One region of the Aliamphritea ceti genome, then DNA from elsewhere that is predicted to be linked to it. Evidence: predicted binding sites of a transcription regulator. Region 1 holds the regulator's gene; each other region holds the start of a gene.

What was found. Region 1 encodes FNR, which switches genes on or off when oxygen is low (the NO sensors DNR and NnrR bind a similar motif). Its sites were predicted from a motif close to TTGATNTANATCAA; they were not measured.
Region 2: OCU49_RS21980 (cytochrome-c peroxidase) is a predicted target of FNR. The motif match lies at 1,394-1,407, and genes of this name have one in related genera.
Region 3: OCU49_RS05780 (bifunctional enoyl-CoA hydratase/phosphate acetyltransferase) is a predicted target of FNR. The motif match lies at 1,271-1,284, and genes of this name have one in related genera.

The regions. Positions count from the first base shown of each region.
Region 1 is NZ_AP025282.1:1,902,084-1,906,836, forward strand. It holds gene rdgC (recombination-associated protein RdgC) at 1-474, opposite strand, end outside; gene OCU49_RS08700 (thioredoxin family protein) at 584-1,138, opposite strand; gene OCU49_RS08705 (adenine phosphoribosyltransferase) at 1,439-1,981, opposite strand; gene fnr (fumarate/nitrate reduction transcriptional regulator Fnr) at 2,060-2,845, opposite strand; gene hemN (oxygen-independent coproporphyrinogen III oxidase) at 3,038-4,435, opposite strand; gene OCU49_RS08720 (sulfite exporter TauE/SafE family protein) at 4,536-4,753, opposite strand, start outside.
Region 2 is NZ_AP025282.1:4,841,362-4,846,114, forward strand. It holds gene OCU49_RS21970 (Spy/CpxP family protein refolding chaperone) at 1-363, shown strand, start outside; gene OCU49_RS21975 (uracil-DNA glycosylase family protein) at 428-1,039, opposite strand; gene OCU49_RS21980 (cytochrome-c peroxidase) at 1,482-2,633, shown strand; gene OCU49_RS21985 (SLC13 family permease) at 2,694-4,685, opposite strand.
Region 3 is NZ_AP025282.1:1,263,573-1,268,325, reverse strand. It holds gene OCU49_RS05790 (SpoVR family protein) at 1-653, shown strand, start outside; gene OCU49_RS05785 (histidine triad nucleotide-binding protein) at 766-1,128, shown strand; gene OCU49_RS05780 (bifunctional enoyl-CoA hydratase/phosphate acetyltransferase) at 1,396-2,337, shown strand; gene OCU49_RS05775 (acetate/propionate family kinase) at 2,334-3,563, shown strand; gene rlmB (23S rRNA (guanosine(2251)-2'-O)-methyltransferase RlmB) at 3,642-4,379, opposite strand; gene hemH (ferrochelatase) at 4,369-4,753, opposite strand, start outside.

The sequences.
Region 1 (4,753 bases):
TCCCAGTTCGGTACGCAGGTGACTAAGCAGTTCTTCTGCGCGTTTATGGCTGCTGGCGTCAACAATGAGTAAGCCATGCTGAGGCGCTATCAGCGCATGAGTTGTCTGGTACTTGCTGAAAGCACGGGGTAGAAGATCAATGACGATTTCATCTTTAAGCTGGTCACGTTCTTTGCGGTAAACTTTACGTGCCTGTTCGTGCTCGATGATTTTAACTTTAGCTTCCAGCTTCTGCTTGATTACTGATGATGGCAGCATTTTTTCTTCTTTCTGTGCCGCAATCAACATAAAGCCCTGGCCGGAATGCACCAGCATGTCTGACATGCCGTTGCTTGGGCTAACCCAGCCAAAACGGCTCAGTTCCTGGCTGCCACATGGAGTGAAGGCTTTGTCTTCCAGCTTAGCTTCCAGTGCTTCTGCAGTGTGATCGAAAGATTGAGAGAACCGATAGAAAATTGCGTTTTTAAACCACATAGCGTGCCTTGATCCCTGAAACTGTAAATCGATAAAAAGCCCCCTTTGCCTGAGATGAGACAAAGGAGGCTGATGAAGTCTGACAATACCGGCAGATGGCTTGCCGGATTTATTTGGATGCTAGCAGCTTATAGCGTAATGCTTTGCGTGCTTTATTAACGGCACGGTCTACATAGAATCCATACAGGTCGATGGTGTTGATACCAACCATTTTGTCGGTCAGCACCTTACCGTCATTAGGGTCAACAAACAACAGGGTGGGGGTAAATGCTGAGTTGTATCGGTTAGCAAATACAGTGGCGTCTACCCGGTTGCCGTTGAAGTCGATAATGGTGTTGCTGTCATCAAAAATGGTCAGCTTTCGGAACAGTAGCTTCTTATCATATTTGCCGCTGAGCTGCATCGGCATCAGAATTTCGCGAGTGATTAATTCACAGTACTGACAGTTTGGCTGGCTGACCAGAATGAGGGCAAAGCGGTTGCCGGCAATCTGCGCGTCTTGCTGCAAATTGATCAGTTCAGGCAGCGCATCTTCTGATGATCGTGCATCATCAGGTTGGCTGATAGGCGATAGTGCCAGTTTCTGGGCAGGTTGAGCCCAGCTTAAATGGCTGATAAATACACTCACCAATAAGGTGATAAACGGTAGCAGTCTCAGTTTCATTTTTATTATTAACTCAAGGCTGTTTTGTCCATGCAGTAGTCTCTCGCATGGCTGATTCAGGCGCTCTGAATTGCTAAATATAAGCAGTAATTCTTCATAGGTGCGCCAACGACGTTGATCGATTGTAAGCGATTTTTGTGACAGTTTGCTACGTTTCTCAGCAGAATGGTGAGTATACTGGGATGGGCTTATCTAACTTATTGTTTTTTAAGAGTTGTTTAGTATTTTGGTGCAGAAATAAAACAGCCCTGTTAGTACAGGGCTGTAGTAGGTAGGCAAATGTAGCCAGGTAAACTGGGTTTATAAACCTTCGTAAGACATAAGGCTGAAAACCGGAATGCCGGCTTCCTGAATTTTACGTGAGCCTTGTAAGTCAGGCAGATTGATCAGGGTTGCAACTTCAGCAACGCTGGCGCCCAGCTCTTTAATAATAGTGCTGGCGGCCAGTACTGTTCCGCCGGTGGCAATCAGATCATCAAAGATAAGTACATTATCGCCTTTAGTGACGGCGTCGGCCTGCATTTCGACGGTGGCACTGCCGTATTCCAGTTTGTATTCCTGAGAAATAGTTGCACCCGGCAATTTGCCTTTCTTACGGACCAGCACCAGTGGGATATTCAACTGATAGGCCATGATTGATCCGATCAGAAAGCCGCGGGCGTCGATGCTGGCGATGTGGGTAATATCTGAATCAATATAACGCTGGATGAAAGCGTCGCTGATCATGCGTAACGCTTTAGGGTCTTTAAATAGTGGCGTGATATCGCGAAACATAATGCCTTCTTCCGGCCAGTCCGGAATCGTACGCATTACCGACTTTATATAACATTCATCAAAAGACATGAAGAATCCTTACAACAGGGTGTAATTCTGAAAATTTACAGTATGTAGGTATATTCTGGCGCTTTCCTGTCCGGAAGGCTAGTCCATCTGATTAGTATTGATGCGAGCGTCACTGTCTTCTTCAGCCACACAGTCGCCTGACAGCAGCTGGATTTCTTCCAGTTGAATCAGTTCAATTTCCTTACCTTCAACGGTAATCAGGCCATTTTTCTGGAAACGGGTGAAGATACGGCTGACGGTTTCTACTGCCAGACCCAGGAAGTTACCGATTTCATTCCGTGACATGGATAAACGGAACTGAGTGGCAGAGTAACCACGTGCTTTATAGCGGGAAGAAAGTTTGAACAGGAAGGTAGCAATACGCTGCTCAGCATTTTTCTTACTGAGTAGCAGCATCATTTGCTGATCTTCACGTACTTCTTTACTCAGTGTACGCAATACCTGACGGCGCAGCTCAGGAAGCTGTCCTGACAGTTCGTCCAGCCGTGGGAAAGGAATCTCACATACGGTAGTGGTTTCCAGTACTTTGGCTGAAATTGGATATTCGTTTTCGTCAAAACCACTGAAGCCAACCAGTTCACCCGGGAAGTAAAAGCCAGTGATTTGTTCTTCGCCCTGGTTCGTAAGGCTATAGCTTTTGATACTGCCTGCGCGAATGGCATAGATAGATGAAAATGAATCTCCCTGATGGAACAGATGTTCACCTTTCTTCAACGGACGGCTCTTCTCGATAATATTATCGAGGCGATCCATTTCAGTCAGGTTCAGGGAAACAGGAAGACACAGTGAGCTCAGGCTACAGGTGCTGCAATGTACCTGTGAAATGCTGTGTACTTTGCGATCGGTTGCCTTTGTGTCACTCATTATCAAGTCCTGTGATTAGTTCATATATCTTTATTGAATCAGATTATGAAGTAATTTTAGTACGGGTTGAAGTAGTTTAGACCTCAGCACGTTACTTTTGTCGTACAAAGCACAAAAAAAGTAAGGGAATTGCTCAAACCCGTTTGATGTACGGCCCTGAGAGATTAATTTACAGGGCCGTAACGCTATCAATCAAATGATTCGGGAGTATCCCTGAGTAGCCGTTCGCTTTGGAATGTAAGCATCAAATGTCATGCAGATCCGGCGGATTAATAACCTGCCGCTACCTGTTGCCAGCAGTTCACGGTTATCTTTTTCCAGACTGATCAGGCCGTCTTCAGCAAACTGTTCAATTTCTGTGAGTTCTTCTGCAAAGTAGTCATCAAAGCGGATATCAAAGTCTGCTTCGATGCGATCTTTATCCAGCTCAAAGTGACAGATCAGCTGGGTGATAACTGCTCTGCGAATGCGATCATCCAGGCTGAGAGTGACACCACGGTTAATGGCATGAATATCTGCTTCTACGGCGTCTGTATAAAGGCGCATGTCATGCTGGTTCTGGTAATAGACATCACCAATCTGACTGATGGACGAAACCCCCATCGCGACCAGGTCGCATTCTTTATGGGTGGTGTAGCCCTGAAAATTACGGTGAAGCTGATTATTGCGCTGTGCAATGGCCAGTTCATCATCAGGCTTGGCGAAGTGGTCCATACCGATATAGACATAACCTGCATCAGTCAGCATAGCTATAGTCGTTTCCAGAATCGCCAGTTTCGTTTCAGGGCTTGGTAAATCTTCAGCCTGAATGTGTTTCTGAGAACGGAAGCGATCTGGCATATGCGCATAGTTAAATACTGACAAGCGGTCTGGGCTTAGCTCGATAATAGTGGCCAGCGTCTGCTTAAAGCTTTCCAGTGTCTGATGTGGCAAACCGTATATCAGATCCATATTGATAGAACGGAAGCCGAGTCTGCGGGCTTCGTGCAATACTGCAGCAACTTCTTCTACAGGTTGTACACGGTTTACAGCTTGCTGCACTTTGAGTTCGACATCCTGTACACCAAGGCTGATACGGTTAAAGCCAATGTTACGCAGTACCTGAAGTGTTTCGTTATCAACTTCCCGCGGATCAATCTCGATTGAATAATCGCCGCTGTCATCATCTAACAGATTAAAGTTGTCACGCATTGCCTGCATCAGTTCGGTCATTTGTTCGTTACTGATGAAGGTTGGTGTGCCGCCGCCCCAGTGAAGTTGTTCAACAATGCGGTCTTTTGAATACCACTTCGATAGCTGAGCCATTTCCTGATAAAGGGTGTCCAGATAGGGCTGAGCTTTTTTGCGGTTACGGGTGATGACTTTGTTACAGGCGCAGTAGTAACAAACGTGGGCACAGAAGGGGATATGCACATATAAAGATAAGGGAGTGCTAATATCGGCTGTGTTTTGTCCGCAGTCGACCAGATCGCTGGCTTCCAGAGAAGGGTCAAACTGAATTGCGGTAGGGTAGGAGGTGTAACGGGGGCCGGAAAGATCATAACGACGGATCAGATCCAGATCCCATTCTATAAGATTTGGTTGAGTCACTGCATAAGTCTCTTGCTAAAACTGTATAGGGGTCGGTCTGTGCCGACTTATTAATATGAGACTATTGTAGTGATCTGAAAGATGCCCGCATTGACCCTGATCAAGCGCTGAAGGATTGTAGTAAACCTGAAAGCGGTAAGGTGTAGATACCAAAGCTGATAATGCATAGGCCAGCCACAGCTTGAGTAATGCGATGTTGTAAGAAGCCCTGTAGTTGACGGGCCAATAAACCGGTGACCAGCATGGCGGGAATTGTTCCCAGACCGAAGCCGCCCATGAGCAGTGCGGAAGTTTGCCAGTCTGCGGCACTGGCGCTCC
Region 2 (4,753 bases), 2.3 Mb from region 1:
TCCGAGCGAGGTGAACACGGAAAGGGCCGTCACGGTAAGTTCGGTATGCAGGGAATGTCCCTTGAGCGTCTCGATAAAAAGCTGGAACTGACAGATGCTCAGGAAGACACTCTGGCACCATTGTTTGATCAGCAATTCGTAAATATGCGTCAGCAAATGCGTGAAATGAAATCTCTACGCCAGGACCTTAAGAACCTGAACGTTGCGGATACAGACTACTCGCAGCAGGTTGAAACGCTAATTAAACAGGGACAGGACGCCGCCGCTACCCTTATCCGTAGTAAAGCCGAGCTGAAGCAGAAAGTTTACGCAGAGTTGACGCCTGAACAACAGGAAAAATTTACCAGCCTGGCAAAGAAATAAACGGGAATTGCTTTTTCTCAGACCTCACGCTTTTCACACACTAAGCGTTTTAACAGAGCATCTTTCAGGATGCTCTTTTTTTATTTAATAAGTCCGCCACCAGCCGCTGCAGCTCCGGTATAATATTTTCTTCGAACCATGGATTACGTTTCAGCCAGATATTATTGCGCGGACTAGGGTGAGGCAAAGGCAAATGCCTAACCAGACCCGGCGCCACATCATAGTATGTCCGCCAGTCATGAACCCGCTCTGTCAGAGTTTGCTTACTCTTTCCTAAATGCCATTCCTGCGCGTATTGCCCTATTAAAAGATTCAATTCTAACGCCGGTAAAGCAGCTAACATCTTTTCACGCCATATAGCAGCACACTCTTTACGGGGCGCAAGATCACCTGACTTCCCAGTTCCTGGGTAACAAAAACCCATTGGAATAATTGCAAAGCAAGCAGGGTCATAAAATGTTGCTTTATCCACGCCAAGCCACTGACGTAACCGATCCCCACTGGGGTCATCGAAAGGAATACCGCTGGCATGCACCCTGCGCCCAGGTGCCTGACCAGCTATCAGAATAGGCGCTTCAGCTGCTGCCTGAAATACAGGACGTACACCATGAGGCAGTGCTGCTTCACATACCCGGCATGCCCGTGCTTCCCGACTGATCTCTTCAATATGCTGCATAACCGGAAGCTCCTTTATCTCAACAGGATTCACAGGATCGTCACAGGCACTTCCTGAGACTGCCACTATATCCCTGCATCATAGTTACAAAGTAATTGACAACCAAACGCAACAGATCAAAAAGCTATACCGAAAGTACATTTCAAACCTCCTCCCATTCAAACTGCATGTCACGCTATCTGACTCAGGCTTACCGGTATTTCAGTTCAAAACATATTACTTGATCAGCAACATCATCGACCCTGACGCAATGAAGGCATCCGCCAACTGATTAAATGCCCACACCAACGGCTGTTACTTATGTTTCACAACTGCGACTAAAACAGATAATTATGGCTAGAAACACTACCTAAACTGATCAGGATCAAACAGAACTGACATAACATTCGCAGGGCTATGTTAGAATACCGAATCAAACTAATTATCATTTGAATTATCTATTATGACTCGATCTGCTCCATTGCCATACGTTATGATCTTGATGACAGCGACCAGTCTGGCGCATGCTGCCGAACCGGTATTCACAACAAAAGCAGAACTTGGTAAGGCGCTTTTCTTTGATGTAAACCTGTCAGTTAATCGCAATCAAAGCTGCGCAACCTGCCATAACCCAAGCACAGGTTTTGCTGATCCACGGGATAACGGCGTTAAAGGTGCAGCATCACTGGGCAGCGATAATACATCTGTCGGTGACCGTAATGCTCCGACAGCGGCCTACGCACTATTTAGCCCAGCCTTTGAATTAAAAGATGGTAAGTATCAGGGCGGTCAGTTTCATGATGGACGGGTAAATACGCTCGCAGAACAAGCTATGGGCCCACCAACAAACCCTGTCGAAATGGCTATGCCGGACAACACAGCTATCTTGCAACGCTTACTGGAAAACGCCAGTTACCGAGAGAGCTTTAATAAACTCTATGGCCCAGAAGTACTTAACGATGCTGAACAGGCATACCTGGCAATGGCCGACAGTATCGCAACCTTTGAAAGCACCGACTTCTTCGCCCCATTTGACTCAAAATACGATCGCTACCTTAAAGGTGAGTATCAACTGACCGACGCAGAGGAACTGGGGCGTACCCTGTTTTTTTCTCAGCAGTTTACTAACTGTAACCAGTGTCACCAACTGAAAACCCGGCCCGGTATGAATCAGGAAACTTTTACAAATTACCAGTACTTCAATATTGGTACGCCTGTAAATAATGACTTACGGGCAGTAAACGGTGTAAGCCCTGAACATAAGGACCGCGGTCTGCTGGATAATCCAGCTGTTGAAGACCCAGCCCAGGCAGGTAAGTTCAAAGTACCCACGCTACGCAATGTTGCGGTGACCGGCCCTTATATGCACAACGGTGTGTTCCAGGACTTACGCACAGTTATTCTTTTTTACAACAAATACAACAGCCGTAGCGCTAAACGCCAGATTAACCCGGAAACCGGTAAGCAGTGGCAATCACCGGAAATTCCAGAAAATATTGCACTGAAAGAACTGGAATCCGGACCCGCACTGGATAACAAGCGCATTGACGCTCTTGTCGCCTTTATGAATACCCTGACCGATCAGCGCTATGAACATCTGCCGACAAAAAACTGAACAGCTAAAAATACAAAAAAGGCGCCTTACGGCGCCTTTTTCAGTGAGTATAACGGCGAATCAAAACACTACATTCATCATTACAATCAGTACAACTAAGAACAGTAGCGTCATCACACCACCGGCTTTCATGAAGTCCGGTACCCGATAGCCACCAGGTCCCATAATCAGCGCATTCACCTGATGCGTAGGAATCAGAAAGGAGTTGGAAGTCGCTAAAGCAACTGTCAACGCAAATACTGCTGGGTCTGCTCCCGCACCAATCGCGATGTTTACAGCCAGAGGCACCAACAGAACGGTTGCACCTACGTTAGACATTACCAGGGTAAAGAAAGTCGCCAGCACAGCAACAGCCAGCTGTAATCCCCAGATAGGCATGCCATCCAGCAAGCTAAGCGTCTGATCAGCAATCCAGGCTGCAGTACCTGTCGTCTCGACCGCCATACCTAAAGGAATCAAACTGGCTAACAGAAACACTGTCTTCCAGCTAACTGATTCATAAGCCTCTTCGATGCTCATTACACCAGATAGAACCATGCCCACAGCACCGGTTAACAGCGCAATAGAAAGACGAATATCTGTGAACAGCACCATAGTTAAGGCAATCAGGAAGAAACCCAGAGCCCAGCCTACTTTATGCGGGCGCAGATCTTCTTTCGGATAGTTACTGGTAACAACAATAAAGTTCAGCCGGTCCTGTGCCACCCGGTTAAGGGCTTCCCAAGTGGTGTGACATACCAGCGTATCACCCGCCTGAAACTCAACAGTACGGATGCCCTGACCTGCCATTGACGTTTCGCCAGCCCGGTGCATAGCAACCATCGCCAGACCATAAGCGTTACGTAAACGAACATCCTGGGCAGACTTGCCTACCAATTGAGAGCTTGGCGGAATAACAACTTCTGCGATACCCGCCTTAGCAGCAGATAAAGCTTCAGAAAATGAGTCCAGCTCCGGACGACGATCCAATTCAAAGTCCGCTGTAAACTTATCCAACGCATCAGCAGAACCCATGATTGCCAGAATAGTGTTAGATTCGATACCCACACTACGCTCTAAACCACCGGCACCAATTCGACGAATACCGTTAGTAAACTGAGCTGCAGTAACACGTACCTGATATGGCCGTTCAATTTCTGCCAGCGTCTTATCAACCAGTGTACTGTCTTCAGGTACACGAACTTCCATCAGTTCGTAATCAACACCATAAGTGTCTTTGAAGTATTCCAACGTACTGACAGCTTTACTGTCACCTTCGTTGTTCGGCAATACAAAACGGCCCGCAACCATGAAGTACAATATGCCGGTAAGAACCAGACAGATACCAACAGGCGTGACGGAAAACAGCGACCATGGATCCATTTGCTGATCAGCAGGCAAGGCCTGATTAGACGTCAGCATCAGATCATTTAGCAAAATCAGGGGGCTGGAACCAATCATGGTCATGGTACCGCCCAGGATGGCACAGAAGCCCATCGGCATCAGCAAACGTGACATTGGCAAGCCAGTCCGACCAGAAATACGGCTAACAACCGGCAGGAATAGCGCAGCAGCACCTACATTCTGCATAAAGCAGGAAATAAAACCTACAGTACTGGATACAATAGGAATAATGCGTTTCTCAGTACGCCCCCCTACTTTTAAAATCCAGTTGGCAACTTTACCCATGAGTCCGGTCTTATCTAAGCCGGCACCAATAATCATTACGGCAATAATCGACACAACCGCGTTACTGGAAAAACCGTTAAACAATGCTGTACTTGGCACCAGACCTTCTTCCAGCCCCATTAAGGGTGCAAAAAGTCCGGTTAATCCCAGCAATACCATTATCAGAATCGCCGCAACATCTACGCCGACAACTTCAAATGCAAATAAATAAATTGTCAGTATCAATACTGCAGTCACCCAGGCAATTTCCACACTGGGTACAACCTGACTCATCAGGATGGCTAACACCAAAAATACCGCGCCCGCGACGGTTTGTTTCATAGGCAAACGCTTTAACCAACGGAGTGGAAAACCCCGGGATTGCGTTTCTGTGCTTGTATTCACAGACCTGTTTCCCCTCACCAAATTTCAGATAGATAGATTCCGGGCGTAATTCTAGTTATGTTTTGCTA
Region 3 (4,753 bases), 640 kb from region 1:
TGCATGATGAAGGTCTGGTGACCGATGGCTTTATCATGGAGTTTCTTCACTCTCATACCAGCGTAGTCTATCAGCCTCCATTCGACTCACCTTACTTTAGCGGTATAAACCCTTATGCGCTCGGCTATGGGATGATGCAGGATATCCGTCGTATTTGTGAAAACCCAACCGATGAGGATCGTGAATGGTTCCCGGATATCGCTGGCAGTGACTGGAATGAAACGATTCAGGACGCGATGCGGAACTATAAAGACGAAAGCTTCATTTTACAGTTTTTGTCCCCTAACATGATTCGCGAACTTAAGTTGTTCACAATTGACGATGACAGCCGTAGCAGCACATTACAAATAAGTGCTATTCACAATAACAGCGGCTATCAGAAGGTTCGCGAAAATCTTGCGGCGCAATACAATATCGGTAACCGAGAACCTAATATACAAGTGTATAACGTTGACGTCAGAGGTGACCGCTCGCTAACGCTGCGCCATTACATACACAGCGGCCAGCCGCTTGGAGACTCAACTTTCGAAGTCCTCAAGCATTTACATATCCTCTGGGGATTTGATATCCATATGGAATCTGTCACTCCGGAAGGAAATGTACAAAAAAACTTCCACTGCCCTCTGCAGCCAGAAGCTGCAACCGCAGAATAACTTATTGGCGCCTGCACCACCGGCGCCTGTTTTCCCCCGGTCTATAGCTTATTCAGCCAGCCCCTATTAGTATCAACCACAAAGCCAATAAGACAACACTTAAGGACGCATCATGGATTGCCTTTTCTGTAAAATTCTTAAGCAGGAAATACCTGCTCAAATCGTTTACGAAGATGACAAAGTTATCGCTTTTAACGACATTAATCCTGAAGCCCCTACCCATGTACTGATTATTCCCCGCAAACACATTGCGACCATTAATGATATTGGACCTGAAGACTGTGAGCTTGTTGGGCATATGGTTTTAGCAGCTAACAGCATTGCTAAACAGGCAGGCTTCGCTGAAGACGGCTATCGCACGGTATTCAACTGTAACGAAGATGGCGGACAAACTGTTTATCATATTCATCTTCACCTGTTGGGTGGAAAACCAATGGGCTGGCCTCCTTATCAGGAAAAACTCAAAACTGCCTGATATTCAGCGGCTAATTCAAATTCATTTATAAAATCGCTCCAGATACAACCCTAATCAAGTCCGGTATTCAATGCCGGGCTTAATCTGTTTTCGTTACTTTCATACCATTCAATAATGACCTGATTTCTTCAAAGTTAAACTTTTGTCGCACATCAATGAATATCAAATCTTACTGCTGATCTTCGCATATCTGGTATTTATATATTGCAGTGCAACATAGCACCGCGCAGAATACGTCTATCGATAAGACACTGCAGAGATAGCCCAATGACGCTTTCCCGCTTTGACCACATCATTAGCCAGTCACATCAATATCCGCCTTTAAAAACAGCCATAGTCCATCCTGTTGAACCAAACGGCCTTAATGGTGCACTTGATGCCGCAGAGAAAGGAATTATCGCTCCGGTTCTAATTGGACCAGCCCAACGCATTCAGGTACAAGCTAAAAAGCTGCAAAGGGACATTAGCCAGTACCCTATTATCGACACTGCCCATAGCCATGCAGCAGCCGAAAAAGCTGTTCAGCTTGCCAGTAAAGGTACTGTAAGCGCTCTGATGAAAGGCGATCTCGCATCGGCAGAATTACTCAGTGCTATTCTGAATAAAGCCAGCGGGCTCAGAATCGAGCGCAGACTAAGCCATGCTTTTTTGCTGGATATTCCCCGTTATCATAAACCACTTGTAATTACTGACGCTGCTATTAACGTCACCCCGGATCTGCAAGTAAAAGCCGACATACTACAAAATGCCATCGACCTTTGCTTATCTCTGGGTATCACAACACCTAAAGCAGCAATCCTTGCTGCTATTGAAAAAGTAAAACCTGGTATGCCCAGTACAATTGATGCTGCGGCGCTGTGTAAAATGGCCGACAGACATCAAATTCACGGCGCTATTGTTGATGGTCCTCTAGCCTTCGATAATGCTATATCGCTACAGGCAGCCAGAGATAAACATATTCAGTCTCCGGTCAGTGGTGATGCCGATATCCTCCTGGCGCCGGACTTAGAAGCGGCCAACATGCTGGCCAAACAACTGATATATTTAGCTAACGCCCGTTCTGCAGGCTTAGTACTCGGGGCGAGCGTGCCTATAGTGCTGAATAGTCGGGCAGATGGCAGTGATGCGCGCCTGGCATCCTGCGCATTGGCTGCATTAACCGTACAACATAAGCATCAATCCTTAACAGAGATTCTGACAGACTCATGAGCTTAATCCTTACCGTAAACGGCGGTTCATCCAGCCTTAAATGTGCACTCTTTATCCGTTATGCAGACCACGACGAATGCCTGTACAGATTTCGCTTCAGTAATATTCTTGAACAGGCACAGGTACTTGTTCGACGCGATAAAGCGTTTGGCCGTGAAGCCAGTGTTGAACAAAACGACTTACCGCTGACAGATATACCTAAGGAAGAGCGTCATCAGGCCTGCCTGAAATATGTGATGGAATGGATTGATGCTCAATTTCTGGATGCAGAAATATGCGCCTTCGGTCATAGAGTCGTGCACGGTGGGGACATGTTCACCGCACCGGTTCTAGTGACTGATGATGTCATGCAAAAACTTGAAACACTCATTCCACTTGCACCGTTACATCAGCCTTATAATTTAAAACTTATACAAGTCTGTCAGGAGCTGATCCCTTCAGCCATTCAGGTTGCAAGCTTTGATACTATGTTCCATCACAGCCACGCTGCAGAAGAAAAGTATTACGCAATTCCCCGTGAATATAGTGAAGCCGGCATTCATAAATATGGGTTTCATGGACTGTCTTACGAGTTTATTAATCATAAGCTCGAAGAACTTTCTGAACAGGACAAACACGCTAACACTATCGTTTGTCACCTTGGCGCCGGAGCCAGCATGTGTGCAATTAAAGATGGTAAATCCATCGCCTCCAGTATGGGATTCACTGCTGTAGAAGGCCTCCCAATGGGTACCCGTTGCGGCACTATCGACCCGGGCGTACTGTTATTTTTACAACGTCACTACCAACTGGATAATGATCAGTTGGAAAACGTACTCTATCAACAAAGTGGTTGGCTGGGCGTATCCGGAGAAAGTGCCGACATGCTTACCCTGAGACACAGTGACAATCCACATGCACAAGAAGCAATAGACATGTTTTGCTATCGGGCTGCTCTGGAAATTGGTCGGTTAAGTGCCGCCTTGGGGGGGCTTAAGCAGCTTGTTTTTACCGGCGGTGTAGGCGAAAACGACTGCTATATCCGTGAGCAGATTTGCCAGCGCAGCGCTTGGCTAGGTGTAAAAATTAATGACCTTGCTAATAGCAATAACTTAAGTTGTATCAGCACAGCAGAAAGTAGCATTAGCGTACGTGTAATCGCGACCAATGAAGAAGCAATGATTGCACAGCATACTGAAGAAGTTATGGACTGGCTGGCCGCACGGGAAGAACAGGCCGCAGTTTAATTTGCGCGTTAATTAAACAAAAAATGCCGGATCAAAGTCCGGCATTTTTATGTGTATTATGTTTACCTTTACTCTTATTTAGCTACGCTGGCGCACCGCTTCAAATAAACACACCCCGGTCGCCACTGATACGTTAAGGCTACTCACCTCTCCAGACATAGGTATCTTGATCAGGTGATCGCAATGTTCACGGGTTAAACGACGTAAACCTTTACCTTCAGCGCCCATCACCAGAGCCATAGGGCCTTTCAGATCTGCATCATACACCATAACTTCCGCTTCACCGGCAGTACCGGTAATCCAGATACCCCGCTGCTGAAGATCTTTCATTGTCCGGGCCAGATTTGTAACCTGAACATATGGAACAGCATCAGCAGCGCCACAGGCAACCTTACTGACAGTCCCATTAAGTGGTGCAGATTTATCTTTAGGTGCAATAACAGCATGTACACCTGCTGCATCCGCAGTACGCAGACAAGCACCTAAATTATGCGGATCAGTCACGCCGTCTAAAACCAGTAAAAACGCGGGCTCGTCAATACGCTCAAGCAATGAGTTCAAAAATTGCTCATTTTTTGCCTGTACCAGCTCACAGCCGAGTACAACTCCCTGGTGCACGCCATCACCAGCCATCTCATCCAGCTGTTTGCGCTGAACCTGAACACATTTAATATTACTCTGCTGCGCCAGATGCAAAATTTTCTGCACCTTATCATCCTGTCGCCCTTTCAGAATCAGCAATTCACGACAACGCTTAGCATCGCGTTGTAAAGCAGTAGTGACGGCATGAATACCAAAAATATAATCAAGCTGCATGGTGATTCTCCGTCTGAAGCCAGTCATTCGCCTGCGTAGCTGTTAGCGCAGCAAGCAATTTAATCATTAAAGGGGATGCGTTAAGCGCCGGAATATACTGGTAACCCTGACCACCAGCTCCCTGAAACACTTCACAATTTTCAACAGCAATTTCTTCCAGAGTTTCCAGACAATCGGCAGCAAAAGCCGGACAAATCATATCAACTGATTCACAGCCGTCTTTCGCTAAAGATTCCAGCGTTTTATCTGTATAGGGCTGTAACCACTGCATAGGTCCGAAACGCGACTGAAAAGTTTGCTGCCACTGGTTTTCCTGTAAACCCAGTTTACTGGCCAGTAATGCAGATGTCTGCTGACACTGTATAGCATAAGGG